DNA from 4 places in the Kitasatospora sp. LaBMicrA B282 genome. Region 4 is predicted to be linked to each of the others. Evidence: riboswitches for the same ligand, from Rfam matches in the RefSeq annotation. Region 4 holds a riboswitch; each other region holds the start of a gene.
What was found. Region 4 has a riboswitch for cobalamin ahead of metE (5-methyltetrahydropteroyltriglutamate--homocysteine S-methyltransferase). Riboswitches for the same ligand answer to the same signal wherever they lie in the genome.

Region 1 (7,430 bases), on a different contig from region 4:
GGCGGCTACCTGCTCGCGCACCTGGTGCGGCTGATCCGCGAGGCGCTCGGCCGCCGCCGGGAGGCCGGGCCGCGGGAGGCCGGACCGGCGCTGCTCGGGGTCGGGGGTGCGGCATGACCTCGGTCCTCACCCAGGCGTTCTTCCAGCACGCGCTGCTGGCCGGCACCTTCATCGCGCTGGCCTGCGGGCTGGTCGGGTACTTCCTGGTGCTGCGCGCCCAGCTGTTCACCGGCGACGCACTCAGCCACGTCGCCTTCACCGGTGCCATGGCGGCCCTGGCCGGCGGCTACGACCTGCGGCTGGGCCTGTTCGCCGCGACCATCGGCGTCGGCCTGCTGCTCGGCGGACTGGGCCGGCGCGGCCGGCCGGACGACGTGGTGATCGGCAACGTCTTCGCCTGGATCCTCGGCCTCGGCGCCTTCTTCCTCACCGTCTACACCACCTCGCGCAGCGGCTCCGGCCAGGGCGGTGCGGGCACCAGCGTGCTGTTCGGCTCGATCTTCGGGCTGGACTCCGCGGCGACCACGCTGGCCGTGGTCATCGCCGGCGCGGTCTGCCTGCTCACCCTGCTGATCGGCCGTCCGCTGCTCTTCGCCACCCTGGACGAGGCGGTCGCGGCCGCCCGCGGGGTCCCGGTGCGGCTGCTCGGGTACGGCTTCCTGGTGCTGGTCGGCGCCACCGCGGCGGAGGCGACCCAGGCGGTCGGCTCGCTGCTGCTGCTCGGCCTGCTGGCCGCCCCGGCGGGTGCGGCGATCCGGCTGACGGACCGTCCGTTCCGGGCGCTGGCCCTCTCCGCCGCGCTCGCGGTCGGCGAGATGTGGGGCGGACTGCTGCTCAGCGCCGCCTTCCCGCAGCTCCCGCCGAGCTTCGCGATCATGGCCACGGCAAGCGCGGTGTACGCCGCGACCTTCCTGGTCCGCCCCTCCCGCGCCGCCGCGACCCGTCCGGCGGTGGCCGGGGCGTAGCGCCCGCGGGCAGGCCGCGGAGGACGTTGGGCGGAGGGCGGCACCCCGGGGTGCCGCCCTCCGGCACGGCGGCTGCGCCGAACGGGGGAGGGGTATGTCAAGGTGCCGTCAAGGACGGGCCTGTCGGCGTAGTCCACGCGTCAAGGACGGGTGCGATCCGGGGGTGATGGGGCTGCACTGGAGCTGCGCCCGGCCGCCCGGCCCCGGCGTCGCCGCCCGGCCCCGGCGTCCGAGGCCCTGGAAGGAAGCGAACGCGATGACCACCACCCACGCCCCGAGTGACCTGCCCCTCCCGGTCGAGCCCGCCGACCTGCCGTTGCCCCGCCCGATCGCCGACGCCCTGCTGAGCGGCCTGTTGCGCGGCACGGTCTTCGATCCGGCCCCGACCCCGCGGGCGGGCACCCCCGACGTGCCGGTCGCCGAGTCCGCGCCGGAGGAGGCGGCGGAGGAGCCGACCACTCGGATGGCGGAGCGTGACCGCACCGCCCACGCGCACTGCCGCTTCGCCATGCAGTACCTGGACTGAGAGCTCCGGACCCCGTCCGCCATCCGGATCCCCGTCGGAGGAACGCCGTGACCACCGTCCACCGCGCGCCCCACCTGCCGGACCCGCCGGCCGCGCCCGCCGAGCCGTCCGTCCCGCGCTACGTCCCGGTCCGGGAGCGCGGCAGCGTCCAGACCCTGCGCCTGTTCCGGCAGCGCGACGGCAGCCGCTGCGCCGTCCTGTTCAGCTCGCTCGCCGCCCTGCACGCGCTGCTCGGCCCCGACCAGGCCGCCGCCGAGCTGACCGAGCCGGCCCTGCGCGAACTGACCGAGCCGCTGGGCGTGCACCGCCTGGTGCTCGACCCCAGGCTGGTGGCCCCGGCCCCGCCCACCGGGCGCGCCGCCCCCGCCACGCCCGCCGCGCCGACGTCCGCATCCGGTGTGCTCCGCCCGGGCGATGCCGTCCTGATTCCGGTGGTCGACTCCGGAGCCGCTCGGTAGCTTGGCGCCCATGACCGTGGCCCCCAGCGCCGACATGCTCCGCCTGCTCGGCGGGTTCCAGATCTCCCAGGCCCTGTACGTCACCGCACGCGCCAAGGTCGCCGACCACCTGCTCGCCGGGCCGCTGCCGCTGCCCGCCCTGGCAGCGGCCACCGGGCTGGACGCCGCACCGCTCGGCCGGCTGCTGCGCACCCTGGCCGCCGAGGGGGTGTTCACCGTCGAGCCGGACGATGACCCGGACGGCGAGGACCCGGACGGCGAGCCGGACGGCGCTGCGCACGGCCCGCTGGTCGGCCTCGGCCCGCTCGGCCGGACCCTGGCCTCGGACACCCCCGAATCGCTCCGCAACGTCGCGCTGACCTGGATGGAGACGCACTACCTGGCGTTCGCCGAGCTCTGGCACACCGCCCGGGACGGCGTCCCGGCCGCCGAACGGGCCTACGGCCGCCCGTTCTTCGACTGGCTCGGCGAGGACCCCGAGCGGGTGGCCACCTTCACCGCCGCGATGGCCGACTTCGCCCGGCTGCGCCGCGACGCCCTGGACGCCGTGGAGGTGGACGGCGCCCGGACCGTGGTCGACGTCGGCGGCGCGGACGGCACGGTGCTCGCCGCGCTGGCCCGGCGCCACCCGCAGGTGCGCGGGATCGTCTTCGACCTGCCCCACGTCGTCGCGGCGGCACCGCCGTTGCTCCGGGCCCAGGGCGTGGCGGACCGGGTCGAGGCGCAGGGCGGCGACTTCTTCACCGCGGTCCCGGCCGGTGACTGCTACCTGGCCTGCTTCATCCTGCACGACTGGGACGACGAGCAGGCCGGCCGGATCCTGGCCCGGATCCACCAGGCCGCCACCCCGCAAGCCCGGCTGGTGCTGGTCGACACCGTGCTCGGCGAGGGCGCCCTCCCGCAGGTCGCCACGCTGCTCGACCTGACCATGCTCGGCATGCTCGGCGGCCGCGAGCGCTCCGCCGCCGACTGGCGGCACCTGCTCACCGCCCACGGCTTCCAGCTGGACCGGATCCGCCCCACCGCCGGCCCGATGTGCGTCCTGGAGGCCACCCGAGCGGCGTAGGCCGGGCGACCGCCCCGCACCGGTCCAGCTGCGGGACCGCGATACGTTACCGACGTGCAGCCGCCCAGTGACACCCCCAGCAGCGACCGCCCCACCCCGGACGTCGGGCGGATCGACTTCGGCACCGCCGCCCCGGTCGCCGGCGCGCTGGTGGGGGTGCGCTGGATCCACGGCGTGCCGTCGGCGAAGCAGCGGGCCGGCGCGCCCAGGCTCCAGGTGCACCGCCACGACGAGCACACCGTGATCATCCGGCAGAGCAAGACCACCGACTACGAGGCGCCGTTCGTCTTCCTACTGTTCGGCAACGACCGGGCGCTGCTGCTCGACACCGGGGCCACCGCCGACCCCGAGCTCTTCCCGCTGCGGAGCTGCGTCGACGGGCTGGTCGAGGAGTGGCTGGCCGCGCACCCGCGGGAGCGCTACGGGCTGGTGGTCGCCCACACCCACGGGCACGGCGACCACGTGGCCGGGGACCCGCAGTTCGCCGACCGGGCGGACACCACCGTGGTGGGTCGGGACGAGCAGGCGGTGCGCGCCTTCTTCGGGTTCGGGGCGGACTGGCCCCGCACCTCGGTCCGGTTCGACCTGGGCGGCCGGGAGTTGGAGGTGATCGGCTCGCCCGGGCACCACCCCAGCGCGGTCACGGTGTACGACCCGTGGACCGGCATCCTGCTGACCGGGGACACCGTGCTCCCCGGCCGGCTGTACGCCCCGGACTTCCCCGCCTTCCTGGCCACGCTGGACCGGTTGGTCGAGTTCACCGGGACCCGGCCGGTCACCCACGTGCTCGGCTGCCACGTCGAGCTGGGCAGCCGGCCGGGCGCCGAGTACCCGATCGGTGCCAGCTACCAGCCCGACGAGCGGGCGCCGGAGCTGACGGTGGCTCAGTTGGTGGCGGTGCGCGACGCGGCCCGGGCGGTCGCCGGGCGGCGCGGGGTGCACCGGTACGACGACTTCGTCCTCTACAACGAGCCGCGCAGGCTCGACATGCTCCGGCTGCAGGCCCGCGGACTGCTGCACAAGGGCTGGTCTACGCTGACCGGCGGCCTGCGCCGCGCGGAAGGGCACGGGGCACCGTGGGCGTCACGCTGAGCGAGGTCGCGCGGCACGCCGGGGTGTCGCCGGCGACGGCGTCGCGGGCGCTGAACGGCTCGGCCCGGGCGGTGGGCCAGGAGCTGGCGGACCGGGTGCGGGCCAGCGCCGCGGAGCTCGGGTACCTGCCGAACGCGGCCGCCCAGGCGCTGGCCCGGTCGACCACGGCGCACGTCGGCCTGCTGCTGCCCGACATCGGCGACCCGGCCGGTGCGGCGATCGCCCGCGGGGTGTCCGGCGCGGCCGCCGCCGCCGGACTGCTGCCGCTGCTGGTGGAGACCGACGGCGACCCGGACGCCCAACTGCGCGGCATCCTGGCGTTGCGCGGCCAGCGGGTGCGGGCCGTCGTGCTGGCCGGGTCCGCGTTCACCGACCCGGCCGCGGCCCGCGCGATCGACGCGGCGCTGGCCGCCTACCGGGCCGACGGGGGCCGGGTCGCGGGCATCACCGAGCAGGGGGCGGAGCACGCCTGCGTGCTGCCGGAGAGCGAGGCCGGCGCTGCCGCGCTGGCCCGCACGATGGCGGGTCTCGGGCACCGCCGGTTCGCGGTGATCGCCGGCCCGCGCCGGTACCGGGTGTCGGCGGACCGGCTGGCGGGGGTGCGCTCGGCGCTGACGGAGGCGGGGATCGGGCTGGGACCGCAGGACGTCCGGCACGCCGAGCCGACCAGGGCCGGCGGTCGGCGGGCGATCGCCGACCTGCTGGACGGCCGGCCGGTCGAGCGGTGGCCGAGCTGCGTGCTGGCCCTCGCCGACCTCTGTGCGACGGGGGTGCTGGCGGAACTGCGTGAGCGCGGGGTGCCGGTGCCGGGGCGGATCTCGGTGGCGGGGTTCGAGGACCTGCCGTCGGCCGCCGACCTGGTGCCCGCGCTGACCACGGTGCGGCTGCCGCTGGAGCAGTTGGGGAGCGAGGCGGTCCGGCTGGCCCTGGCCGACCCGCCGCCGGGGGTCGCCCCGGCCCGGTTGCGGCTGCCGGCCCGGGTGGTGCTGCGGGCCAGCACCGGCGCCCCGCCGCGCTGAGCGGGCCTTGGGCCACCGAGGGCCCGCTCAGTGCACCTCGGGTCACCGAGGCGGGCAACCACACGCTGAGCGGGCCTCAGCCCACCTGGCCGGGCACTCTGCTCACTCCGTGTGCGGCAGCGCGGGGATCGGGTCGAGCAGGGCGGCCACCGCCGGGTCGGCCAGCCGGTAGCGCACCACCCGCCCGTCCTTGGCCGCCGTCACGGTGCCCGAGGTGCGCAGGATGCGCAGCGTCTGGGAGACCGCGGTCTCGCTGATGCCGGTGGCGATCGCCAGGTCCGAGACGGCGATCGGCCCGGCCCGGTGCACCGCCAGCAGCACCGCGAGCCGCCCGGGCTCGGCGAGCAGGGCGAAGCGGGCGGCCCAACTGCGCACGTCGCTCGGGTCGCCGATGCCGGCGACGGCCGCGCAGACCGTGTGCTCGTCGATGGGGCGCCGGTGCGCGCGCTCCTCCGGTACCAGGTGCATGGCCCCATCTTCGCCTCGGGCGCCACTGCTGTCCAAAACCCGCCGGCCCCGGCTGTGACCTGCGACACCTGCGTACCTGCGCAGGCTTGTGGTGATCACCGCCCGGGCCCTACGGTGTCCCCCGCCGTGGTGCTCGGGAAGACCGGTGCGCTGGGTCGGACGCGTTGGACGCGTTCGACGCAGGAGTCCGGAGCGGCCCTCGCCACTGTGATCAGGAAGTCCGAACCGCCACACCCACCGCCCCGCGCGGTGGGCGGCCACTGGGCGCCGCGTGCGCCTGGGAAGGCCGGGCACGTTCGGACGTTCGACCTGTCAGCCAGGAGACCGGCCACGGCACCGCATGACGAGTAACTGTCCACGAGGTGCTGGAGAGGCTGTCCCAGGATGACCCTGCCCGAAACCGCTGTGCTGAAGTCCCCCGCGAGTACCACCGCCACGTCGTTGCGGTGGGAGAGGAAGGACTGGATACGCACCGGCGGCCTGATCGCGGTCATCGCCGCGATGCACATCGTCGCCTTCGGCGTCCTGATCACCATGGTCGCCCCGCACCACTACGCCGTCGGCACCCAGGTGTTCGGCCTCGGACTCGGCGTCACCACCTACACCCTGGGCATGCGGCACGCCTTCGACGCCGACCACATCGCGGCGATCGACAACACCACCCGCAAGCTGATGGCGGACGGCAAGCGACCGGTCTCGGTCGGCTTCTGGTTCGCCCTCGGCCACTCCACCATCGTCTGCCTGCTGGCCGGCCTGGTCGCCGCCGGTGCGCACATCGCCACCACGCTGACCAGCGACACCTCCAGCACCAAGCAGCTGCTGGGCGTGGTGTCCACCAGCGTCTCCGGTGGCTTCCTGTACCTGATCGCCGCGCTCAACCTGGTGTCGCTGGCCGGGATCTACCGGGTCTTCAAGGACATGCGGGCCGGCCAGTTCGACGAGCACGAGCTGGAGAAGCACCTGGACAACCGCGGCTTCCTGAACCGCATCCTCGGCCGGCTGACCAAGTCCATCACCCGCCCCGGCCAGATGTTCCCGATCGGGCTGCTGTTCGGCCTCGGCTTCGACACCGCCACCGAGGTGGTGCTGCTGGCCATGGCCGGCTCCGGCGCCGCGGCGGGCCTGCCCTGGTACGCGATCCTCTGCCTGCCGCTGCTGTTCGCCTCCGGGATGAGCCTGTTCGACACCCTCGACGGCACCTTCATGAACTTCGCCTACCACTGGGCGTTCTCCAACCCGACCCGCAAGGTCTACTACAACCTCACCATCACCGGGCTCTCGATCGCCGTCGCCTTCCTGATCGGCACCATCGAGCTCATCGGCGTGCTGCACGACCAGCTGGACCTCAGCGACCCGGTGACCAACTGGATCTCCGGCATCGACCTGAACAACGTCGGGTTCGTCATCGTCGGCCTGTTCGTGGTGGTCTGGGCCTGCGCGCTGGCGTACTGGCGGCTGGCGAAGGTGGAGCAGCGCTGGCCCAAGCGCGACGCCGCCGACGCTTGACGGTGCCCCGCTCGGGCGGGTGCAGCTAGCGCGGGACCTCGATCCGGAACCGCAGCCGGCAGATCACCGCGTCGGTGTGCTGGCGGATCGCCCGGTCCAGGATCACCCCGCGCTGGTTCTGCAGCAGCCGCTGCCAGGGGTGCGGCAGGTGCATCTCGGGGATCAGCACCACCAGCCGGTCGTGCTCCTTGGCCGCGGCCAGCTCCTGCAGGTGGTCCACGATCGGCCGGGTGAGCGAGCGCGACCGGCTGGACAGCACGGTCAGCGGGACGTCCGGGTGCCACCGCTGCCAGGCCTCCAGCATCGCGTCGGCGTCCGGCGCGCCCTCCT
Region 2 (7,430 bases), on a different contig from region 4:
CGTGGCCGCCCCGCCGCCCGCCCGCCGTCCCGCTGCCTCCGAGGTGACCACGTGATCCGCTTCGACCAGGTCACCGTGACCTACCACGACGCCCCCGCGCCCGTGCTGCGCGAGGTCGACCTGCACGTCGAGGAGGGCGAACTCTGCCTGGTGGTCGGCCGCACCGGCGCCGGGAAGTCCACCCTGCTCGGCGCCGTCAACGGCCTGGTGCCGCACTTCACCGGCGGCACGCTGGCCGGCCGGGTCACCGTCGGCGGCCGGGACACCGCCCACCACCCGCCGCGCGAACTGGCCGACCTGGTCGGCGTGGTGGGCCAGGACCCGGCCGCCGGCTTCACCACCGACACGGTGGAGGAGGAACTCGCCTACGTCATGGAGCAGCTGGCGCTGCCCGCCGACGTGATGCGCAAGCGGGTGGAGGAGACCCTCGACCTGCTCGGCCTGGCCGAGCTGCGGCACCGCGCGCTCGCCGAACTCTCTGGCGGCCAGCAGCAGCGGGTGGCGATCGGTGCCGTGCTCACCGCCCATCCGCGGGTCCTGGTGCTGGACGAGCCCACCTCCGCGCTCGACCCGACCGCCGCCGAGGAGGTGCTGGCCGCGATCACCCGGCTGGTGCACGACCTCGGGGTCACCGTGCTGCTGGCCGAGCACCGGCTGGAGCGGGTGGTCCAGTACGCCGACCGGGTGGTGCACCTGGGCGGGGACGGCACCGTCACCGCGGGCCCGCCCGGCGAGCTGTTCCGCCACACCACGGTGGCGCCGCCGGTGGTCGAACTGGGCCGCCTGGCCGGCTGGGATCCGCTGCCGCTGTCGGTGCGCGACGCCCGCCGCGCCGCCGCCGGGCTGCGCGAACGCCTGGCGGACGTGCCACCACCGCCCGCCCGCAGCTCCGCCACCACCCACCCCGTGCTCGACGCCCACGGGCTGGTGGTCCGCTACGGCGACCTCACCGCGGTCCGTGAGGTGGACCTGGAGCTGTCCGCAGGTGAGGTGACCGCGCTGATGGGCCGCAACGGCTCCGGCAAGTCCTCGCTGCTCTGGGCTCTCCAGGGTGCCGGGCCCCGGCAGGGCGGCAGCGTCAAGGTTCGCGACCCGCGGGAGCCCGGTGCCAAGTCGCGCGACCCCAAGCGGCTCGGCGCAGCCGCGGCCCGGCGCCTGGTCGGCCTGGTCCCGCAGACCCCCAGTGACCTGCTCTACCTGGACTCGGTCGCCGCCGAACTCGCCGAGGCCGACCGGGAATCGGCCACCGGCACGACCCCCGCACCCCGCCCGGCCCGGGAGATCCTGGACGCGCTCGCCCCCGGCATCGAGGATGCCACCCACCCCCGCGACCTGTCCGCGGGCCAGCAACTCGCCCTGGTGCTCGCCATCCAGCTCACGGCCGCGCCCGGCGTGCTGCTGCTCGACGAGCCCACCCGCGGCCTCGACTACCAGGCCAAGCAGGCGCTGGTCCGCACCCTGGACGTGCTGGCCGCCGAGGGACGCGCGGTCGTCGTCTCCACCCACGACGTGGAGTTCGTCGCCGCGGCCGCCGACCGGGTGCTGGTGATGGCCGAGGGCGAGCTGGTCGCCGACGGCCCCACCGCGCACGTGGTGGTCGCCTCACCGGCGTTCGCGCCGCAGACCGCCAAGATCCTCGCGCCGCTGCCCTACCTGACGGTCACTCAGGTTGCCGAAGCGCGACGGGAGGTGACCCGGTGAGCCGAGTGGCCGTGCGGATACCCGGCCGGGCCGGACTGGTGATCACGCTCGCCGCCGCCCTCGGCCTGGTCGCCTTCCTGTGGCCCTTCGTGGTGGCACCCGGACGCTTCGGCTCCGCATACGCGCCGCCGCTGATCTTCGGCGCGCTGCTCCTGCTGGTGCTCGCCGTGGTCCTCGCCGAGATCGCCGAGGGCGGCATCGACGCCAAGGCGCTCGCCATGCTCGGCGTGCTCTCCGCGGTCAACGCGGCCCTGCGCCCGCTCGGGGCCGGGACCGCGGGGGTCGAGACGGTCTTCTTCCTGCTGGTGCTGGCCGGGCGGGTGTTCGGGCCCGGCTTCGGCTTCGTCCTCGGCTGCACCTCGCTCTTCGCCTCGGCCCTGATCACCGGGGGAGTGGGGCCGTGGATGCCCTACCAGATGTTCGGCTGCGCCTTCGTCGGCCTGCTCGCCGGGGTGCTGCCGCGCGCCCGCGGTCGCTGGGAACTGCTGCTGCTGGCCGGTTACGGCGCCTGCTCGGGCTACCTGTTCGGCCTGCTGCTCAACCTCTCCTTCTGGCCCTTCTCGCTCGACCCGCACAGCTCGATCGCCTACCTGCCAGGCCTGCCGTTCACCGAACAGTGGCACCGCTACCTGCTCTTCGACGCCACCACCTCGCTCGGCTGGGACACCGGCCGGGCGGTCACCACCTTCCTCGGCGTGCTGATCGCCGGGCCGGCGGTGCTCACCGTCTTCCGGCGGGCCGCCCGGCGGGCCGTCTTCGAAGCGCCGGTGCGGTTCACCCCGCCGGCCTGAGCAACTGCCCCGTACTTCCCGTACCCATGCCCCGTACCGAAAGGTCCACCATGCCCGTCACCCGCCGCTCCGCCGCCCTGCTCGGCGCCGCCGCGCTCGCCGTCACCGCGTTCCTGCCGGTCACCACCGCGAGTGCCACCACCCCCACCGGAACCCCGCAGCTCGGCACCGCCGGGACCGGCGCCACCCTGCTCCCCGACGCCGCGGCCGCCGGCTGGCTGTCCCGCCAGTTCGTGAACGGCGACCACCTGGAGACCAGCTTCGGCGGCGTCGGCTACCCCGACCAGGGCCTGACCATCGACGCCGTCCTCGCCTTCGCCGCCTCGCACTCCGCCGACCAGACCGCCGCCAAGGCCACCGCCTGGCTGGCCCAGCCCGCCAACCTCAGCGGCTACCTCGGCGACGGCGTCACCGAGTCCTACGCCGGGGCCACCGCCAAGCTGCTGCTGGCCGCGGAGGTGCGCGGCACCGACCCGACCAGCTTCGGCGGCGTCGACCTGCCCACCCGGCTGCGGGCCCTGCTCACCCCGAGCGGCCGGTTCTCCGACCACTCCCAGTACGGCGACTACAGCAACACCTTCGGCCAGTCGCTCGCCCTGATCGCCCTCGACCGCACCCCCGGCGGCGCCCCGGCGAGCGCCGCCGACTTCCTGGCCGGCAGCGCGTGCGCCGACGGCGGCTTCCCGGCCGCGTTCGGCCAGCCGACCTGCACCAGTGACCCGGACGCCACCGCGATGGCCGTCCAGGCCCTGGCCGCCACCGGCCGTCCGGCCGCCGCCTCGGCCGGCCTCGACTGGCTCACCGCCCACCAGGGCACGGACGGCAGCTTCGCCACCGGTACCGCCACGGCCGGCAACGCCAACAGCACCGGCCTGGCCGGCGAGGCGCTGCTCAGCCAGGGCCGGCTGCTGCCCGGCCTGAAGGCCTGGAGTGCGCTGTACAAGCTCCAGGTCGGCTGCTCCGGCGCCGCCGGCACCCAGGGCGCCATCGCCTACGACAGCACCGGCTTCAACGCCGCCAACGCCGTGCGCGCCACCACCCAGGCGGTGCTCGGCCTCTCCGGCGTCGCCCTGGTCGACCTCAGCGCCCAGGGCGCCAACCCCGCTGCCCCCACCCTCGCCTGCCCCAGCAACTGACGACCAGTCAGAGGAGAGCCGTCATGACCACCAGCACGCCCACCGCCCGCCCGCGCCGCCGCCTGCTCGGCTCGCTCGCCGCCGCGGCCGCCCTCACCGCCGCGCTGCTCGGCGGCACGGCCGCCGCCGCACCCGCCGCGCACGCCGACCCCAGCTGCTCCGGGGTCACCGTCGTGGTCGACTTCACCGCCCTCGGCGGCGGCGTCCAGACCGGCTGCGCCCAGGGCTCGCCGGCCAACGGCCTGGCCGCCCTGACCGGTGCCGGCTTCAGCTACGGCTTCGTGCCGCGCTTCCCGGGCTTCATCTGCGCGATCAACACCCAGCCCGACCCGTGCAACGGCGCCCCCGCCACCGCCTACTGGTCCTACTGGCACGCCACTCCCGGTGGTTCGTGGACCTACAGCGACCTCGGCGCCGCGAGCTACACCCCGGCCCCCGGCACCGACGAGGGCTGGTCCTTCGGCGCCGGCACCGCCCCGGGCATCACCGCGCCGTAACCCGCCTGCCGCCGAGGGGTTGCCGCCGCCGCAGGGCGACGGCAACCCCGCGACCGGGACCGGTCGTTGGGGGATCAGCTCGCCGCCTCGAACGGAAGCTGACCGTGGACTGGGAGTTCCCGGGGTGTTGAGCTGGGCGGACTTGAGGACGGCTCGAGCGGCTCACTAGGCTGGCAAGGTTGCAGCTGCCAGCTGTGACGGTGCGCCAGTAGCGAAGTCCGGTGTGAACCCGGCACTGTCCCGCAACGGTGATGCCCCTCGACGGGGACGAGCCCGGTCGCCTGCTGCCGCACCTCGGATTCCCCGCCTCGTCGGAAGGACGGAACCGCTCGGCCCATCGAGGCCGCCTCGGGTGCCGCCCTGTCCGCGAGCATCCCGAGGAGGATGCCTTGACCGCACCGGCAACCCGGTTCAGATCGATCCGCGACGCGCTGCACCCGTCGGAGTGGGGGCGCCTGGGCATCATGGCCCTGGTGATCCTCGCCCTCAACGGCTTCGGCTGGGGCATCTTCGTCTTCGCCGTCCTGCCGCACCACTTCCACTACGACGGCCTCGGCATCGGCATGGGCGTCGCGTTCACCGCGTGGACGCTGGGCGCCCGGCACGCCTTCGACGCCGACCACATCTCGGCGATCGACAACGTCACCCGCAAGCTGATGGCGGACAAGAAGCGCCCGCTGGGCACCGGCTTCTTCTTCGCCCTGGGCCACTCCACCATCATCTGCGTGGTCGGCATCGGCATCACCGTCGCGGCCAAGGCCGTCTTCGGGGCGATGGTCGACCCGAACTCCACCTACGAGACCGTCGGCGGTGTCATCGGCACCGTCACCTCGGCGAGCTTCCTCTACCTCATCGCCCTGCTCAACCTGATCGTGCTGGCCGGCATCATCAAGGTCTTCCGCGCGATGCGCCAGGGCACCTTCAACGAGGAGGAGCTGGAGCACCAGCTCCAGCAGCGCGGGCTGATGTACCGCTTCTTCGGCCGCTTCATGCGCACGATCAAGCACACCTGGCAGATGTTCTTCGTCGGCCTGATCTTCGGCATCGGGTTCGACACCGCCACCGAGGTCGTGCTGCTCGCCGCGACCGCCTACGCCGCCAGCTCCGGCCTGCCGTTCTACGCCGTCCTCGCGCTGCCGCTGCTCTTCGCCGGCGGCATGACGCTGTTCGACACCCTGGACGGCTGCTTCATGAACTTCGCCTACGGCTGGGCCTTCGCCAACCCCGTCCGCAAGGTGTACTACAACCTCGTCATCACCGGTCTGTCGATCGCGGCGGCCTTCCTGATCGGCACCATCGAGATGTTCGGCGTGCTCACCTCCGAGCTGCACCTGAGCGGTCCGTTCTGGGACTTCATGGCGAACTTCGACATCAACAAGGCCGGATTCGCGATCGCCGGGCTCTTCGCGGCGACCTGGATCGTCGCCGTGCTCTACTGGCGCTTCGGCAAGGTCGAGGCCCGCTGGACGCCCAAGCCGGTCACGGCAGTGGCCGGGGGGCCGGCAGTCGCGCCCGCAGCCGCGGCGGTGGTGGAAGCGAAGGAGTAGGCGTAGCGGCCCGTGTGCGAGGTGTCCGACAGGTGGCCTGTCGTCGAACGCCCGAAGCGATTACCGTGATCGGGCACCTCGTTCACACGCGAGAGGCGGGGGGAGTCTCGTCGCCATGCAGCACCTGCCACCACGGTTACCGCCATCGGACCCCGCACCACCCGATCCCGACCCGCCGTACCCCGACCTGCCGAGCCCGGAACCCCTGTACCTGGAACCGCGGCTCGAACCACGCCTGCGGTCGGCCCTGGAGGCGACCGAGCTGCTGCACTCGCTGGTGGACGCGCTCGGCTCCCCGCTCAACATCGTGCTCCCCGAGCAACTGGCCGAGAACGTCACCCGGTTCCGCGCGGTCTACCGGCGCCACCACCTGGCGGGGCGGATCCACTACGCGCACAAGGCGAACCGCTCGAGCGCGCTGGTCCGCCGCCTCGCCGCCACCGAGGCCGGCATCGACGTCGCCTCGACGGGCGAACTGCAGCACGCGCTCGGCGCCGGCTTCACCGGCGACCGGATCATGGCGACCGGCCCCAAGACCACCGAGTTCCTCTGGCTGGCGGCCCGGGTCGGCGCCACGGTCAACCTGGACTCCCGGGCCGAGCTGGACGAACTGGCCGCGCTCATCCGCAAGCACGCGCTGCCGCGGGTGCCCGTCCTGCTGCGCCTGTCCGGTTTCCGGGCGCCGGGCGCGAAGGTGCTGAGCCGGCCGAGCCGGTTCGGCACCGACGCGGCCGGGCTGGCCGGGCTGCTCGACGCGGTCGAGCGGCACCGGGACGCGGTCGACCTCGCCGGTGTGGCGTACCACCTCGACACCGTCGGCCTGCCGGAGAAGGCGGCGGCCCTGGAGGGGTGCATCGCAGCGGCGGACGAGTGCCGCCGCCGCGGGCTGGACCCGCGGGCCGTGGACGTCGGCGGCGGGTTCGGCGTCAACTACCTGGCGCACCAGGAGCAGTGGCAGCGCTACACCACCGAGCTGGGCAACGCCGTGCTGGGCAGCCGGCCGGCCCTGACCTGGCAGGGGCACGGCTACGGCCTGCGCGCCGAGGCGGGCCGGCTGCGCGGTGCGCTCACCCTCTACCCGGCGCACCGGGCGGTCGCCGCCGAGGGGTACCTCGACGAGCTGCTGTCCGGCCTGGCGCCCGCGATGGGCCGCCCGCTGGCCACGCTGCTGCTGGAGAACCTGTACGACCTGCACATCGAGCCGGGGCGGGCCCTGGTCGACCAGTGCGGCGCGGTGCTGGCGAGGGTGGTCGAGGTCCGCCGCACCGGGGCTGGTGCGCCGCTGGTCCGGCTGGCGGCGAACGCGGCCGACATCAGTCTGGAACAGCACGGGGTGCTGATGGACCCGCTGCTCGTCACCCGACGGGCGGCCCCGCCGGCGACGGCGGGCCCGGTCGGTGTCCACCTGGTCGGGAACCTCTGCCTGGAGGGTGATCTGATCACCCGTCGCCTGGTCTTCCTGCCCGAGCTGCCGCGCGCCGGTGACCTGTTGGCCTTCGCCAACACCGCGGGGTACTGCATGGACTTCACCGCCCATCACGCGATGCACCAGCCCGTGGCCCGGACCGCCGCGCTCTACCTGGACGCCGGCAGTTGGCGCTGGCGGCTCGACGATCAGTACTGGCCCATGGAGGGGACGGGGGAGCGCAGTTGAGATACGACAGCATCACCGAGGCCATCGGGGACACCCCGCTGCTGCGGATCAGCCCGGAGGTGCACGGCCTGCGCGGCATCGACCTGTACGCCAAGCTGGAACTG
Region 3 (7,430 bases), on a different contig from region 4:
TCCACCAGGTGCAGGAAGGAGAGCAGCTGCGGGGCCTGGTCGACGGCCTGGCCGGCCAGCACGGCGAAGACCCCGCGCAGCGCGGCCGGCGGCACCGGGGCGAGCAGCGTCCAGGCGTCGAACAGCCCGGACCAGCCGCGCAGCACCGCCTCGTCGTCGTGCTCCCAGGCGTGCAGCCGCCAGCCCGGGCCGGCGCCGCCGTCCCGCAGCTCGACCAGGCCGACCAGCAGGGCCTGGCCCCAGGCCTTGGCCGCGGCGCCGACCGTCATGGCCAACGCCCGACCGGCCGCCCGGGCGTCGTCGGGGAGCAGCTCGCCACGCTTGTCGACGGCCGCCAGCTCACCGGCCCAGCGGGCGACCCGGACCGCGTCGGCGAGCATCAGGCGGGCCGCGGGGGCCAGCTCGGCGGGGCCGGGGAAGCCCTCGGGCAGCGGCACCCGGCCGCGGCCCGGGGCGGGCTTGGGAGTGCGCCTGCGGGCGGCGGGGCGGCCCGGCTGCACCACCTCGGCGCGGCGGGCCGTGCCGGGTAGGCGGGTCACCGTCGCGCCGGTACCCGAGGTCGGCGGGAGCGGGGCATCACGGTCGCGCGGATTCCGAGACGTCACGCCGTGCAGTCTTCCCCGTGTACCGGGCTTCTGTCACATCGAGTTCGGCGCGTCTTCGCCAGCGAGGGGTGGCTGGGCCGAGCGACTCGGGGCAAGAACGGCCAAACCGGGCCCGGCGATGGCCCGGTGACCTGTGCACGACAGTAGCGGTGCCACGGACCGTGGTCAAGGGGTGACCCAGTGCGCTCCCCAGGGGAAACCGGCGGGAAACGGCGGAAGTACCGGGGAACCCCGGCGAAAGATCACGAAGCCGGAGCAAGGTGGGCAGAGCGCGGGGAACGGGGGTGCGGCGGGGGTGCGGCGGGGGTGCGGCGGGGGTGCGGCGGGGGCAGCAAACCGGGGCAAACGGGTGCATCCGGGGCCGGCCGGGGGGCGACCGAGGGCGGCCGGCGGGCGGCGGGCACCCCCGGCGCGGTTCGTGGCGGTGGGGCGCCGCGGGGCCGGTCGGCGGTGGGACGGGCGCGGGAAACGCCGGGAAACGGCGGGAAACAGCCACCCGGTCGGCTGGAAGTGGGGTCGGGCCGGAGGCTAGAGCAGCGGGGTCAGGAACCGGCGCAGGGCCTCCTCGTAGGCGTGCGCGTCGGCGTTCCACAGGGCGGCGTGCGCGGCGCCCGGGATCGGGCGCAGGCTCACCAGGTCGGGCCGCCGGTCGGCCAGCCGGCGGGCGTCGGCGAACGGCGCCACCGTGTCCTGCGGGCTGTGCAGCAGCAGCGTGGGGGCCGCCAGGTCGGTGCCGGCCGCCAGCCGGTCGAAGCCCACCGGGTCCACCCCCGTGCGCCCCTCCGCGGCCAACGCGCCCAGCCGGCCCGCCAGTGCGCCCACCTTCCCCGACCGGGCCGCCACCCCGCGCACCGAGGCCGACCAGTCCAGCACCGGCGAGTCCAGGATCAGCCCGGCCAGCTCCCCCCGGTACTCCGACTCCGCGGCGCAGCGCAGCACCGTCGCCCCGCCGATCGACCACCCGTACAGCACGATCCGCCCGGCCCCCGCCTCCTTGGCGAACCGGATCGCCGCCTCGACGTCGCGCCACTCGGTCTCGCCGAAGTGCCCGATCCCGTCCGGCGAGGCGGGCGCCCCCTGGTCGCCCCGGTAGCTGGCCACCAGCGCGGGCAGCTTCAGCCGCCTGAGCAGCGGCAGCACCGGCAGTGCCTGGCGGCGGTCGGCCAGCCGGCCGTGCACCGCGATCACCCAGGTGCCGCGCACCGCCGGGACGTACCAGGCGGGCAGCGCGCCCAGCTCGCCGTCCACCAGCACGTCCAGGTAGTCCAGCCCGCAGGCGGAGGCCGGGTCGCCGCGCAGCACCCGCGGGCTCAGCTCCACCTCGGTACCGCTCTGCAACGGGCTGCCGGCGGTCAGCTCCAGCCGGCGGGTCACGGTCTGCGGGCCGGTCCGCAGCACCCGGCCGACCACCGCGTGCCCGCCGGCCCAGTCCAACGCGTAACGGCCGCGCCGGGCGGCGGCCACCGTGCGGGTCAGCTCCACCTCGTCCCCGCCCACCCGGTGCACCCGCAGCGCGGGCTCGCCCACCGGCGCCCCGCTCTCGGCGAGCTCGGGGCGCAGGCTCAGGTCGGAGACCCGGCGCCCGATCAGCAGGACGGCCGCACCCGCGGCGGCGGCGACGGCGGTGGCCGCGACGGCGGCGGTTCCCCAACGCATGGCTCTCCCCACGGTGGTGACCGGGATTCGGTGTCTGGGATTCGGTGTCTGGGATTCGGTGTCTGGGATTCGGAGACGACCGTCCCAGTCCACCCCGCCCCCGCCCACCCGGCCACCGCAGCGCCGCCGTCCGGGCAGCGGCAGCTCACCTGCCTCACCTACACCTGGCCCGCCACGCCGGCCGCCCCAGCGGGATCCCCGCCCACGCCCGCCTCAGACCTTCAGCGCGCCCCGGTAGCGCCGGGCCAGCAGGGACCAGAAGCGGTCGACCGGGGACGCCCCCGCCTCCGTCGCCTGGCCCGTGGCGGGTGCGGGGCCGCCCCAGTTGCCGGTGCCCCAGTGGCCGCTGGTGGCCTGGCGCTCGTTCTGCAGGGCCGCGAGCACCCCGGCCAGGGTGTCCGCGGGCACCGGGAGGAGGCGGGACACCGGCTTCAGCTGGGCCTGCCAGCGGCCGTCCAGGCACTGGCGCACCCGCTGCTCCAGTTCGGCGTCCGCGCCCTGCAGCCGGACCAGGTCGCGCAGGCTCACCTCGAGCGCCTCGCAGAGGGCGGCGCTCTGTTCCGGGTCGCCGGTCCAGCGCCCGCTCAGCTCGGCGGCGGCGTAGCCGCGCAGGCCCATGCCGATCCGGCTCGCGGCCTGCTGCTGGGTCAGTTCCCGGGCCACCCGGAAGTCGCGCAGGGCGACCGGGGTGGTGCCCATCAGTTCGGCCGCCGGGCACCAGAGCGCCCGGCCGAGGGCGATCAGCTCGTCCTCGGTGGGGCGGATCTCGCCGTTCTCCCAGCCGGCCACGTGGGTGGGCAGCAGTCGCACCCCGTGCGCGGCCAGCGCGTGGGCCACCTGGTCGGTGGTCAGGCCGAGCAGGACCCGGTGCTCGCGCGCGGCGTGCGGGGAGAACGGGACCGGGGTGGGGGCCGGCGGCCGGCTTCTTCGCATGCGCCGACGCTAGGGCCGGGGCCGCCGGGCCCCCAGCCGCTGAACGCACGAAGCCGGGTTCTGGGCCGTCTGCCGCCCTTGGACGAATCACCAGCGCGGCCCCCACGACCTGCACCGGGGATCGGAGGTCCTCACGCTTCCGGCCCGCGGCCCGCTGGTGTGACCCCGGGCGACCGCCGGTGACCTCGTGTGAGCAAGACGGCCGGTGACCTGGTTGACTCCCGCTTCGCGGGCGTGATGGGATCCTTGGGCCGAACGGAGGCAAGGAGAGGAAGCCGGTGCGAATCCGGCGCGGTCCCGCCACTGTCACCGGGAGCACGCCCGACACACGGTCACGGCGGTCCGTCACAGGGCCGCGGGAAGGCCCGGGCGTGCGTCAACCACCCGGGGAGCCAGGAGACTCTCGCCGCCGGTCACGTCGATCCAGGGCGCGGACCCTGAGTGAGGACACGCAACAGATGGCGGGGGTACTCCACCGCGCGCTGCCGTACGCCGTGGGCGCCCTGGCCGGCTACGCCGCCGACGCCCGGTTCGGCGACCCCGAACGCGGCCACCCGGTGGCACTCTTCGGCCGGGCCGCCGGCCGCCTGGAGCGCACGCTGTGGCGCGACCACCGGGGCGCGGGCGCCCTGCACACCGCGCTGAGCGTGGGCGCGGTCGCCGCCGGCGCCCACGGACTCACCCGACTGCTCGGCCGCGAACGGGCCGCGGGCACCGCCCTGCTGACCGCCGGTGCCACCTTCAGCGTGCTCGGCGGCAGTTCGCTGGTCCGCGAGGCCCGCACGGTCGGCGCCGCGCTGCAGGCCGGCGACCTGGCCGCCGCCCGCCGCCGGCTGCCGCACCTGTGCGGGCGCGACCCGAGCGCGCTGGACGAGCAGCAGATCGCCCGCGCGGTGGTCGAGTCGGTGGCCGAGAACACCGCCGACGCCGTGGTCAACGCCCTGGTCTGGGGTGCGGTCGCGGGCGCGCCCGGGCTGCTGGCCTTCCGCGCGGTCAACACCCTGGACGCGATGGTTGGTCACAAGTCCCCGCGCTACCGCCGGTTCGGCTGGGCGGCGGCCCGCCTGGACGACGTGGCCGGCTGGCCGGGCGCCCGGCTGACCGCGCTGCTCACCGTGGCCGCCGCCGAGCAGCGCGACCGGGCCTGGCGGGTCTGGCGCCGGGACGGCTCCGCGCACCCCAGTCCGAACGCGGGCCAGGCCGAGTCCTCCTTCGCCGGCGCGCTCGGGGTGCGGCTCGGCGGCACCCTGCAGTATGGGGAGCGCACCGAGCACCGCCCGGTGCTGGGCGCCGAGCTGCGCCCGGTCGCGGTGACCGACATCGAACGCGCCTGCCGGCTCTCCCGCCGGGTCGGGCTGCTGGCACTGGGGACCACGGTGGCGGTGCGGACCGCCGTGCTGTCGCTGTCGCGGAGGGGACGCACGTGAGCAACGCGTTGTTGGTGGCCGGGACCACCTCGGACGCCGGGAAGAGCGTGGTGACCGCCGGCATCTGCCGCTGGCTGGTCCGCCGGGGCGTCAAGGTGGCGCCGTTCAAGGCGCAGAACATGTCGCTCAACTCGATGGTCACCCTGGACGGCGCCGAGATCGGCCGGGCCCAGGTGATGCAGGCGCAGGCCGCCCGGGTCGAGCCGGAGGCGGCGATGAACCCGGTGCTGCTCAAGCCCGGCGCGGACGGCCGCAGCCAGGTGGTGCTGCTCGGCAGGCCGATCGCCGAGGTCGGCGCGCTGGACTACCGGCAGCGCAAGCCCTACCTGTTGGAGCGCTCGCTGGAGTGCCTGGCCGACCTGCGCCGCCGGTTCGACGTGGTGGTCTGCGAGGGCGCCGGCTCGCCGGCCGAGATCAACCTGCGCGACGGGGACATCGCCAACATGGGCCTGGCCCGGGCCGCCGGGCTGCCGGTGGTGGTGGTCGGCGACATCGACCGCGGCGGGGTGTTCGCCGCGATGTTCGGCACCCTGGCGCTGCTCTGCGCCGAGGACCAGGCGCTGGTGGCCGGCTGGCTGGTGAACAAGTTCCGCGGCGACGCCCGGCTGCTGAAGCCCGGCCTGGACATGCTGCACGAGCTGACCGGCCGTCCGGTGCTCGGCACCCTGCCGATGCTGTCCGGGCTCTGGCTGGACGCCGAGGACTCGCTGGACCTGGCGAGCGTGGTGGACCGGGCCTCGGCGGGCCCGGTCGGCGCGGACGTGCTGCGGGTGGCGGTGCTGCGCTTCCCGCGGCTGTCCAACTTCACCGACCTGGACGCGCTGGCCCAGGAGCCCGGGGTGCTGGTCCGCTGGGCCACCCGCCCCGAGGAGCTGGCCGACGCCGACCTGGTGGTGCTGCCCGGCACCCGGGCCACCGTGGCCGACCTGGCCTGGCTGCGCGAGCGCGGCCTGGAGCCGGCGCTGCGCGAGCGGGCCGCGGCCGGGCGCCCGGTGCTCGGCGTCTGCGGCGGCTACCAGATGCTCGGGCGGCGGATCACCGACGAGGTGGAGTCCGGCGCCGGCGAGGTGCCCGGGCTGGGGCTGCTGCCCACCGAGGTGGTCTTCGGACGGGAGAAGGTGCTCGGCCGGCCGGTGGGCGAGGCCTACGGCGAGCGGGTCGAGGGGTACGAGATCCACCACGGCGTGGTGACGGTGGACGGCGGGGACAGGTTCATCTCCGATGACGAAGGACGGAGCCTCGACGGCTGCCGAGAGGGGTCCGTCTGGGGGACCACCTGGCACGGTGCGCTGGAGAACGACGGCTTCCGCCGGGCCTTCCTGCGCGAGGTCGCGGCGCTGGCCGGCCGGGCCTTCGTACCGGCCCCGGACACCTGCTTCGCGGCCGCCCGGGAGGAGCGGCTGGACCGGCTGGGGGATCTGATCGAGGAGCACTCCGACACGGACGCACTGTGGCGGCTGATCGAGGGCGGACCGGGCGGCGCGCTGCCGTTCGTCCCGCCGGGAGCGCCTGCGGCGCGCGCAATGGAGGGTGACCGCCTGTGACCGACATCCGATACCCGTTTACCGCGATCGTCGGGATGGCGGACCTGCGGCTCGGCCTGCTGCTCAACGCGGTCTCGCCGTCCGTCGGCGGGGTGCTGGTGCGCGGCGAGAAGGGCACCGCCAAGTCGACCATGGTGCGCGCGCTGGCCGGGCTGCTGCCGTCGATCGCGGTGGTCGCCGACTGCCGGTTCGCCTGCGACCCCACCGCCCCGGACCCGCAGTGCCCGGACGGACCGCACCCCGGCGCCGCCGCCGAGCGGCCTGCCAGTCTGGTCGAGCTGCCGGTCGGCGTCACCGAGGACCGGATCGTCGGCTCGCTGGACCTGGAGCGGGCGCTGGCCGAGGGCGTCAAGGCGTACGAGCCGGGCCTGCTGGCCCGGGCGCACCGCGGCGTGCTCTACATCGACGAGGTCAACCTGCTCCAGGACCACGTGGTGGACCTGCTGCTGGACGCCGCCGCGATGGGCCGCAGCTACGTGGAGCGCGAGGGCGTCTCGGTGCGGCATGCGGCCCGCTTCCTGCTGGTCGGCACGATGAACCCGGAGGAGGGCGAGCTGCGGCCGCAGCTGCTGGACCGGTTCGGGCTCACCGTGGAGATCGCCGCCACCCGGGACCCGGTGGAGCGGGCCGAGGTGGTGCGCCGCCGGCTCGCCTTCGACGCCGACCCGACCGGCTTCGCCGCCGCTTACGCGGACGCCGAGCGCGAGCTGGCCGCGCGGATCACCACCGCCCGCGCGCTGCTGCCCGAGGTGCGGTTGGGCGACGCGGCGCTGCGTCAGATCACCGCGGTCTGCGCCTCGTTCGAGGTGGACGGGCTGCGCGCGGACATCGTGATGGCCCGCACCGCGGTCGCGCTGGCCGCCTGGTCCGGGCGGACCGCGGTCACCGAGGACGACGTGCGGCAGGCCGCCCGGCTGGCGCTGCCGCACCGCCGGCGGCGCAACCCGTTCGACGCGCCCGGGCTGGACGAGGAGCAGCTGGAGCGGGCGCTGCGCGAGCACCGCGACCCGGAGCCCGAGGCGGAGCCCGAGCCGCCGGAGGCGCCGGACTCGCCCGACTCCCCGGACTCGCCCGACTCCCCGGACGACGGCGGGCCGGGCGACGGACCCGACGGCGGCCCGGACGGCCCGAACGGCGGCGGCGCCCCCGCCCCCGACCGTGCCGAGCCGCCCGCCGCCACCCCCGACACCACCGCCGACACGGCCGCCGACGCCGAGCCCGCCCCCGCGCTGCCCCGCCCCGCCCCCGGCCCGGCCCGCGAGTCG
Region 4 (7,430 bases):
GCCCAAGGCGCTCAACGCCCTCACCCACGCCATGGTGCTGCGCATCGCCGCCGCACTGGACGCCTGGGAGCAGGACGACACCGTGGCCACCGTCGTCATCACCGGCGCCGGCGAGCGCGGGCTGTGCGCCGGCGGCGACATCGTCGCCATCCACCAGGCCGCCACCGGCGGGGACCCGGCCGCCGCCGAGGAGTTCTGGCGCGACGAGTACCACCTCAACGCCCGGATCGCCCGCTACCCCAAGCCCTACGTCGCGGTGATGGACGGCATCGTGATGGGCGGCGGGGTCGGCGTCTCGGCGCACGGCAGCGTCCGGATCGTCACCGAGCGCACCAGGATCGCCATGCCGGAGACCGGCATCGGCTTCGTCCCCGACGTCGGTGGCACCTACCTGCTCGCCCTGGCCCCCGGTGAACTCGGCACCCACCTGGCCCTCACCGCCGGCTCGGTCGGTGCGGGCGACGCCCTGCTCTGCGGCCTGGCCGACCACTTCGTCCCCGCCGACCGCCTCCCCGCCCTGCTGACCGACCTGGCCGGGCTCACCGTCCACGAAGCCCTCGCCCGCCACGTCGCCCCAGCCCCGCCCGCACCGCTCGCCGAGCAGCGGGCCTGGCTCGACGAGTGCTACGCCGCCGACACCGTCGAGACGATCCTGGCCCGCCTGCTGGCCTGCGGCGAGACGACCGCCAAGAAGGCGGCCGAGCGGATCACCGCCAACTCGCCCACCGCCGTCAAGGTCGCGCTGACCGCGCTGCGCCGGGCCCGGGCGCTCGGCCCGCTGGAGGCGGTGCTCGACCAGGAGTTCCGCACCTCCTGCGCCGCGCTCGCCACGCCGGACCTGGCGGAGGGCATCCGGGCCCAGGTCATCGACAAGGACCGCAACCCCCGCTGGCAGCCGGCCGCCCTGGCCGACGTCACCGCTGACGAGGTCGCGCGACACTTCGCCCCGCTGGGCGAGCGCGAACTCGGCCTCTGTCCCGCCGCACCCCTGGAGCGCTGGTGAGCCGCACGATCGGATTCGTCGGACTGGGCAACATGGGCGGCCCGATGGCCGCCAACCTGGTCAAGGCCGGGCACCGGGTGACCGGCTACGACCTGGCGCCGCAGGCCCGCGAGCGGGCGGCCGCCGCCGGGGTGGCGATCGCCGCCTCGGCCGTGGCGGCGGTCGCCGGGGCCGAGGTGGTGATCACCATGCTGCCGGCCGGGCGGCACGTGCTGGAGACCTACGACGTGCTGACCGCCGCCGCGCGCGGAGCGCTCTTCGTGGACTGCTCCACGATCGCCGTCGGGGACGCGCGGATCGCCGCCGACCTGGCCCGCACGGCCGGGCACCGGGCCGTCGACGCCCCGGTCTCCGGGGGCGTGGCCGGCGCCGAGGCCGCCGGCCTCACCTTCATGGTCGGCGCGGCGGACGGCGACTTCGCCGAGGTCGAGCCGCTGCTGGCCGCGATGGGCCGCCGGGTCGTGCACTGCGGCGGGTCCGGGGCCGGACAGGCCGCGAAGATCTGCAACAACATGATCCTCGGCATCTCGATGATCGCGGTGAGCGAGGCCTTCGTGCTGGGCGAGAGCCTCGGGCTGAGCAACCAGGCGCTGTTCGACGTGGCCGCCAACGCCTCCGGGCAGTGCTGGGCGCTGACCAGCAACTGCCCGGTCCCCGGCCCGGTTCCGGCCAGCCCCGCCAACCACGACTACCGGGCCGGCTTCGCCGCCGCCCTGATGGCCAAGGACCTGGGCCTGGCCGCCGACGCCGCCACCGCCACCGCCGTCCCGGCCGAACTCGGCCGCCGGGCCGCCGAGCTGTACGCCGCCTTCGCCGCGGGCGAGGGCGCCGGGCTCGACTTCTCGGCCATCATCAACACCCTGCGGAAGGACCAGGCATGACCTACGAGACGATCCGCGTCGAGCGCCGCGAGCGGGTGGGGCTGATCACGCTCGACCGCCCGAAGGCCCTGAACGCCCTCAACACCCAGCTGATGAACGAGGTCGTCGCGGCCGCCGAGGAGTTCGACCGGGATCCGGTGATCGGCGCGCTGGTGGTCACCGGCTCCGAGAAGGCCTTCGCCGCGGGCGCCGACATCAAGGAGATGCAGTCCCTCGGCTTCGTCGACGCCTACCTCGGCGACTGGTTCGCCGCCTGGGACCGGTTCGGCGCGCTGCGCAAGCCGGTCGTCGCGGCGGTGGCCGGCTACGCGCTCGGCGGCGGCTGCGAGCTGGCGATGCTCTGCGACGTGCTGCTGGCCGCGGACACCGCGAAGTTCGGCCAGCCGGAGATCAAGCTCGGGGTGATCCCCGGGATCGGCGGCTCGCAGCGGCTGACCCGGGCGATCGGCAAGGCCAAGGCGATGGAGCTGTGCCTGACCGGCCGGATGATGGACGCCGAGGAGGCCGAGCGGGCCGGCCTGGTCTCCCGGATCGTCCCTGCGGCCGAGCTGGTCGAGGAGGCGCTGGCGGTGGCCGGGACGATCGCCGCGATGTCCACCCCGGCGGCGATCATGATGAAGGAGAGCGTCAACCGCGCCTTCGAGACCACCCTCGCCGAGGGTGTCCGCTTCGAGCGCCGGCTCTTCCACGCCACCTTCGCCACCGCCGACCAGAAGGAGGGCATGGCCGCGTTCACCGAGAAGCGCGCGCCGAAGTTCCAGGACCGCTGACTGCTGACCGCCGCGGCCGTCCGCCGCCGGGTGCCCCCGCGCACCCGGCGGCGTCTCAATCCGTGGACGGTCCCCGGACGGCGGTGTCCCGGACGCCCGATTGCGTCTAGGCTGGCCGGGCAGCTGGTTCGCCCTGTCCGCCAGACAGGAGCGTCGTAAGAGGGAACCCGGTGACGCCTTTCAAACGGCCAGTCCGGGACTGCCCCGCAGCGGTGAGTGGGAACGACCGCCGTCATACGCACTGGGTCCGGGAGCCGGGTCTGGGAAGCGACGGCCAGTAGGTGACCGCCCTGAACCAGGGTGGCCGCGCCCGCGAGTCCGAAGACCTGCCCGTTGCCCGCACGCGACCGTTCGCGCGCGGAGTCCCGGTGACCTCGTGGGCGGGTCGGTGGAGCCAGCAGGCGGAGCGGCAGCTGCCCCCGCCCGGTTCGTCACCCCTTCGCGCCCTCGTCCCGTCCCCGGGTACTTGAGGATCCAGACTCGCGAAGGAGAGTCCCTTGACCACGAAGTCCGCAGCCGCGGCCACCCGGGGCACCGTCCACGGCTACCCCCGCCAGGGCCAGGGCCGGGAGTTGAAGAAGGCGATCGAGGGCTACTGGAAGGGCACGGTCACCGCCGAGGCCCTGCAGAGCACCGCCGCCGGGCTGCGCCGCGAGCGGTGGCAGCAGCTCGCCGACGCCGGCATCGACGAGGTCCCCACCGGTGACTTCTCGCTCTACGACCACGTGCTCGACACCTCCGTCGCGCTCGGCGCCATCCCGGCCCGTCACCGGGCCGCCGTCGCGGCCGACCCGCTCGACCGGTACTTCGCGATGGCCCGCGGTACCCAGCAGGTCGCGCCACTCGAGATGACCAAGTGGTTCGACACCAACTACCACTACCTGGTCCCCGAACTCGGCCCCGGCACCGTCTTCGCCGCCGACTCCGGCAAGCAGGTCGCGGAACTGCGCGAGGCGCTGGCCCTGGGGCACGCCGCCCGTCCGGTGCTGCTCGGCCCGGTCACCTTCCTGCTGCTGGCCAAGCCCGCCCCGGGTGTCGCGGCCGCCTTCCAGCCGCTCACCCTGCTGGACCGGCTGCTGCCCGTCTACGCCGAGCTCCTCGCCGATCTGCGGGCGGCGGGTGCCGACTGGGTGCAGTTGGACGAGCCCGCGCTGGTCCAGGACCGCACCCCCGCGGAGCTGAACGCCGCGGCCCGCGCCTACCGCGAGCTCGGTGCGCTGACCGATCGTCCCAAGCTGCTGGTCGCCTCCTACTTCGACCGGCTTGGCGAGGCGCTGCCGGTCCTGGCCAAGGCGCCGATCGAGGGCCTGGCCCTCGACTTCACCGGCCCGGCCGCCGGCAACCTGGCCGACCTCGCCGCCGTCGGTGGCCTGCCCGGCAAGCGGCTGGTCGCCGGCGTGATCGACGGGCGCAACGTCTGGATCAACGACCTGGGGAAGTCGCTGGCCACCCTGGCCACCCTGCTCGGCCTGGCCGACCGGGTCGACGTCGCCCCCTCCTGCTCGCTGCTGCACGTCCCGCTCGACGCCACCGCCGAGCGCGACCTGGACCCGCAGCTCGCCCGCTGGCTCGCCTTCGCCCGCCAGAAGGCGGGGGAGACCGCGCTGCTGGCCCGCGCGCTGCGCGAGGGAACCGGCGCGGTGACCGCCGAACTCGCCGCCAACCGCGCCGACCTGGCCTCCCGTGCCGCCTCGCCGATCACCCGTGACCCGGCGGTGCGGGCCCGTACCGCAGCCGTCACCGAGGCCGACGGGCGCCGCCCGCAGGCGTACCCCGAGCGGGCCGAGGCCCAGCGGGCCCGGCTCGGCCTTCCGCTGCTGCCCACCACCACGATCGGCTCCTTCCCGCAGACCACGGAACTGCGCACCGCCCGCGCCGACCTGACGGCAGGACGGATCGATGCCACCGGCTACCGCGAGCGCATCGAGGCCGAGGTGCGCGAGGTGATCGCCTACCAGGAGAAGGCCGGCCTGGACGTGCTGGTGCACGGCGAGCCCGAACGCAACGACATGGTCCAGTACTTCGCCGAGCAGCTCACCGGTTACCTGGCGACCCGGCACGGCTGGGTGCAGTCCTACGGCACCCGCTACGTGCGCCCACCGGTGCTGGCCGGCGACATCTCCCGCCCGCACCCGATGACCGTCGACTGGTACGGCTACGCCCAGGGACTGACGGACCGTCCGGTGAAGGGCATGCTCACCGGCCCGGTCACCATGCTCGCCTGGTCCTTCGTCCGCGACGACCAGCCGCTCGCCGAGACCGCCCGCCAGGTCGCCCTCGCCCTGCGCGAGGAGGTCGTGGACCTGGAGGCCGCCGGCGCCGCCGTGATCCAGGTCGACGAGCCCGCCCTGCGCGAGACCCTGCCGCTGCGCGCGGCCGACCGCCCCGGTTACCTGGCCTGGGCCACCGAGGCCTTCCGGCTCGCCACCTCGGGTGTGCGCGCCGACACCCAGATCCACACCCACATGTGCTACGCCGAGTTCGGTGACATCCTCACCGCCATCGACGAGTTGGACGCCGACGTGATCTCCCTGGAGGCGGCCCGCTCGCACATGGAGGTCGCCGACGAGCTGGCCGGAGCCGGCTACCCGCGCGAGGTGGGCCCGGGCGTCTGGGACATCCACTCGCCCCGGGTCCCCAGCACCGAGGAAGCGGTCGAGCTGCTGCGGGCCGGTCTGCTGGCGATCCCCGCCGAGCGGCTCTGGGTCAACCCCGACTGCGGCCTGAAGACCCGCGGTTGGACCGAGACCCGCGCCTCGCTGGAGAACCTGGTCACCGCGGCCCGCCGGCTGCGGAGCGAACTCGCAGGCTGACCTGCCGGGGTGAGATAAAGGGGTGGGCACGGCGAAAAGTCGCCGTGCCCACCCTGGTGGCACTCCCTTGCCCGAGGACCTCGCCGGTGAGGGCGGCCACCCCACACACCCATGGGGGGACAGATGAGCAGGAGTCCAGCGCCGCGCCGGCTCCGGGTCAACGGGGAGGTCCTGGTCCTCCTCCCGGAGAAGGAGTACGAGAGCCTGCTGGCCACCCGCCGGCAGGTCGGTGCCGGTAGCGCCCGGATGCGGGCGCTCCAGCAGGCGCTCACCGACGCGCTGGCCCGGCTGGCCGCGTCCGAGGGCGGCGGGCGGGCGGCGGGCGAGGAGGCGACCTGACCGCTGCGGGACGTCGTCCGCCACGCGGTGCGGGCCGGGCCGTTCCCGGCCCGCACCTGCCTCAGCAGACCTGGGAGAGCCCGAGGTTCTGGTGGATCTCGCTGGTGACCGTCGAGAAGTTCATGGTCATGAAGTGCAGGCCGGGAGCTCCCTCGGCGAGCAGCCGTCGGCACATCTCGGTGGCGTGCTCGATTCCGATGGAACGGACCGCGGCGGGGTCGTCCTGGTGGTCGGTCATTCGGGAGGAAAGAGGTGCGGGAATGACGGCCGTGCTGAGCGTCGGGATACGAAGGAGTGACCGGATGCTGGTCACCGGCATGATCTCCGGAATGATGGGGAGGTCGCAGCGCGCGGCCTGGAGACGGTCGCGGAATCGAAGGTAGCTGTCGACCTCGAAAAACATCTGGGTGATGGCGTAGTCAGCGCCGGCGCGGCACTTCTCGATGAAGTGGCGGATCTCGGAATTCCAGTCGGGTGACCTCGGGTGCATTTCGGGAAAGGCGGCCACGCCGACGCAGAAGTCACCGGACTCCTTGATCAGCCGAACCAGGTCGGCGGCGTACTCCACCCCCTCCGGGTGGCGGTTCCAGCTGCCCAGTGGGTCGCCCGGCGGGTCGCCGCGCAGCGCCAGGATGTTTCGTACCCCCTGGTCCGCGTAGTGCCCGAGGATGTTGCGGAGTTCGGCGACGCTGTGGTCGACCGCCGTCAGGTGGGCGGCCGGAGTGAGCGTCGTCTCCGCTGCGATGCGGCCGGTGACGTTGACCGTCCGTTCCCGGGTCGATCCGCCGGCGCCGTAGGTCACCGAGACGAAGGTCGGCGACAGCGCTTCCAGCCGGCGGATCGCATTCCACAGGCCGGCCTCCGCCGCGGCGCTCCGGGGCGGCATGAACTCGAACGAATAGGAACGCTTTCCGGTGGCAAGGAGATCACGGACGGAGGCCGCCCGGTCGGTGCGCATGGAGGGGGTTCCGAGTGTCATGGCAGGAGGGTATCCAGCGGACGGAAAGACGTCTTCAGGAGTCCACCCTGTGATACGGAACCGTCCTCCGGAGATTTCAGGAACGTGGATCGGAGGAGCGCGGTGAGGCCGCACAATGGAGACGTGCAAACATATTCGTACAGGCTTCCGGGCCTTCCTGACTGGGGTCGGTGCGCGGTGATGGGAATCCTCAACGTCACCCCCGACTCGTTCTCGGACGGCGGCCGCTGGCTGGATCCGGGCCGGGCCGTGGCGCACGGTGTCGCGCTGGCCTCCCAGGGGGCCGACATCGTGGACGTGGGTGGCGAGTCGACCCGCCCCGGTGCGCGTCGGGTGCCGGTCGAGGAGGAACTCGCGCGGGTGCTCCCGGTGGTGCGCGGCCTCGCCCGGCAGGGCGTCCTGGTCAGCATCGACACCATGCGCGCGTCCGTCGCCGAGGCGGCCGTGGACGCCGGGGCCCGGATCGTCAACGATGTCAGCGGCGGTCGGGCGGACGGCGCGATGGCGAAGACGGTCGCCCGGGCCGGCGTGCCCTTCGTCGTCATGCACTGGCGGGGGCAGTCCCGGGGCATGGACGACCTGGCCTGCTACCAGGACGTGGTCACCGAGGTGGTCGGCGAGGTCGAGCGCCAGCTGGACGCGGTG

Region 1: it holds a riboswitch for cobalamin, as region 4 does, so the genes downstream of both, ACQRUO_RS09535 (HoxN/HupN/NixA family nickel/cobalt transporter) here and metE (5-methyltetrahydropteroyltriglutamate--homocysteine S-methyltransferase) in region 4, are expected to answer to the same signal.
Region 2: it holds a riboswitch for cobalamin, as region 4 does, so the genes downstream of both, ACQRUO_RS08835 (HoxN/HupN/NixA family nickel/cobalt transporter) here and metE (5-methyltetrahydropteroyltriglutamate--homocysteine S-methyltransferase) in region 4, are expected to answer to the same signal.
Region 3: it holds a riboswitch for cobalamin, as region 4 does, so the genes downstream of both, ACQRUO_RS20675 (cobalamin biosynthesis protein) here and metE (5-methyltetrahydropteroyltriglutamate--homocysteine S-methyltransferase) in region 4, are expected to answer to the same signal.

The regions. Positions count from the first base shown of each region.
Region 1 covers NZ_JBNQTI010000023.1:35,308-42,737, reverse strand. Annotated here, with positions in the region: gene ACQRUO_RS09575 (metal ABC transporter permease) at 1-117, shown strand, start outside; gene ACQRUO_RS09570 (metal ABC transporter permease) at 114-965, shown strand; gene ACQRUO_RS09565 (hypothetical protein) at 1,222-1,491, shown strand; gene ACQRUO_RS09560 (SAV_915 family protein) at 1,539-1,949, shown strand; gene ACQRUO_RS09555 (methyltransferase) at 1,960-3,015, shown strand; gene ACQRUO_RS09550 (MBL fold metallo-hydrolase) at 3,070-4,107, shown strand; gene ACQRUO_RS09545 (LacI family DNA-binding transcriptional regulator) at 4,092-5,126, shown strand; gene ACQRUO_RS09540 (ArsR/SmtB family transcription factor) at 5,229-5,594, opposite strand; cobalamin riboswitch at 5,705-5,941, shown strand; gene ACQRUO_RS09535 (HoxN/HupN/NixA family nickel/cobalt transporter) at 5,979-7,100, shown strand; gene ACQRUO_RS09530 (APC family permease) at 7,126-7,430, opposite strand, start outside.
Region 2 covers NZ_JBNQTI010000021.1:1,483-8,912, forward strand. Annotated here, with positions in the region: gene ACQRUO_RS08810 (CbiQ family ECF transporter T component) at 1-55, shown strand, start outside; gene ACQRUO_RS08815 (ABC transporter ATP-binding protein) at 52-1,701, shown strand; gene ACQRUO_RS08820 (ECF transporter S component) at 1,698-2,492, shown strand; gene ACQRUO_RS08825 (peptidase) at 2,543-3,628, shown strand; gene ACQRUO_RS08830 (flagellar hook-length control protein FliK) at 3,652-4,125, shown strand; adenosylcobalamin (AdoCbl) riboswitch at 4,312-4,455, shown strand; gene ACQRUO_RS08835 (HoxN/HupN/NixA family nickel/cobalt transporter) at 4,515-5,672, shown strand; gene ACQRUO_RS08840 (Y4yA family PLP-dependent enzyme) at 5,788-7,326, shown strand; gene ACQRUO_RS08845 (pyridoxal-phosphate dependent enzyme) at 7,323-7,430, shown strand, end outside.
Region 3 covers NZ_JBNQTI010000071.1:1,110-8,539, forward strand. Annotated here, with positions in the region: gene ACQRUO_RS20660 (hypothetical protein) at 1-539, opposite strand, end outside; gene ACQRUO_RS20665 (alpha/beta hydrolase family protein) at 1,134-2,261, opposite strand; gene ACQRUO_RS20670 (helix-turn-helix domain-containing protein) at 2,475-3,194, opposite strand; cobalamin riboswitch at 3,464-3,596, shown strand; gene ACQRUO_RS20675 (cobalamin biosynthesis protein) at 3,653-4,621, shown strand; gene ACQRUO_RS20680 (cobyric acid synthase) at 4,618-6,165, shown strand; gene ACQRUO_RS20685 (putative cobaltochelatase) at 6,201-7,430, shown strand, end outside.
Region 4 covers NZ_JBNQTI010000004.1:18,143-25,572, reverse strand. Annotated here, with positions in the region: gene ACQRUO_RS01995 (enoyl-CoA hydratase/isomerase family protein) at 1-1,003, shown strand, start outside; gene mmsB (3-hydroxyisobutyrate dehydrogenase) at 1,000-1,884, shown strand; gene ACQRUO_RS01985 (enoyl-CoA hydratase) at 1,881-2,654, shown strand; cobalamin riboswitch at 2,762-3,002, shown strand; gene metE (5-methyltetrahydropteroyltriglutamate--homocysteine S-methyltransferase) at 3,152-5,467, shown strand; gene ACQRUO_RS01975 (hypothetical protein) at 5,591-5,806, shown strand; gene metF (methylenetetrahydrofolate reductase [NAD(P)H]) at 5,868-6,785, opposite strand; gene folP (dihydropteroate synthase) at 6,966-7,430, shown strand, end outside.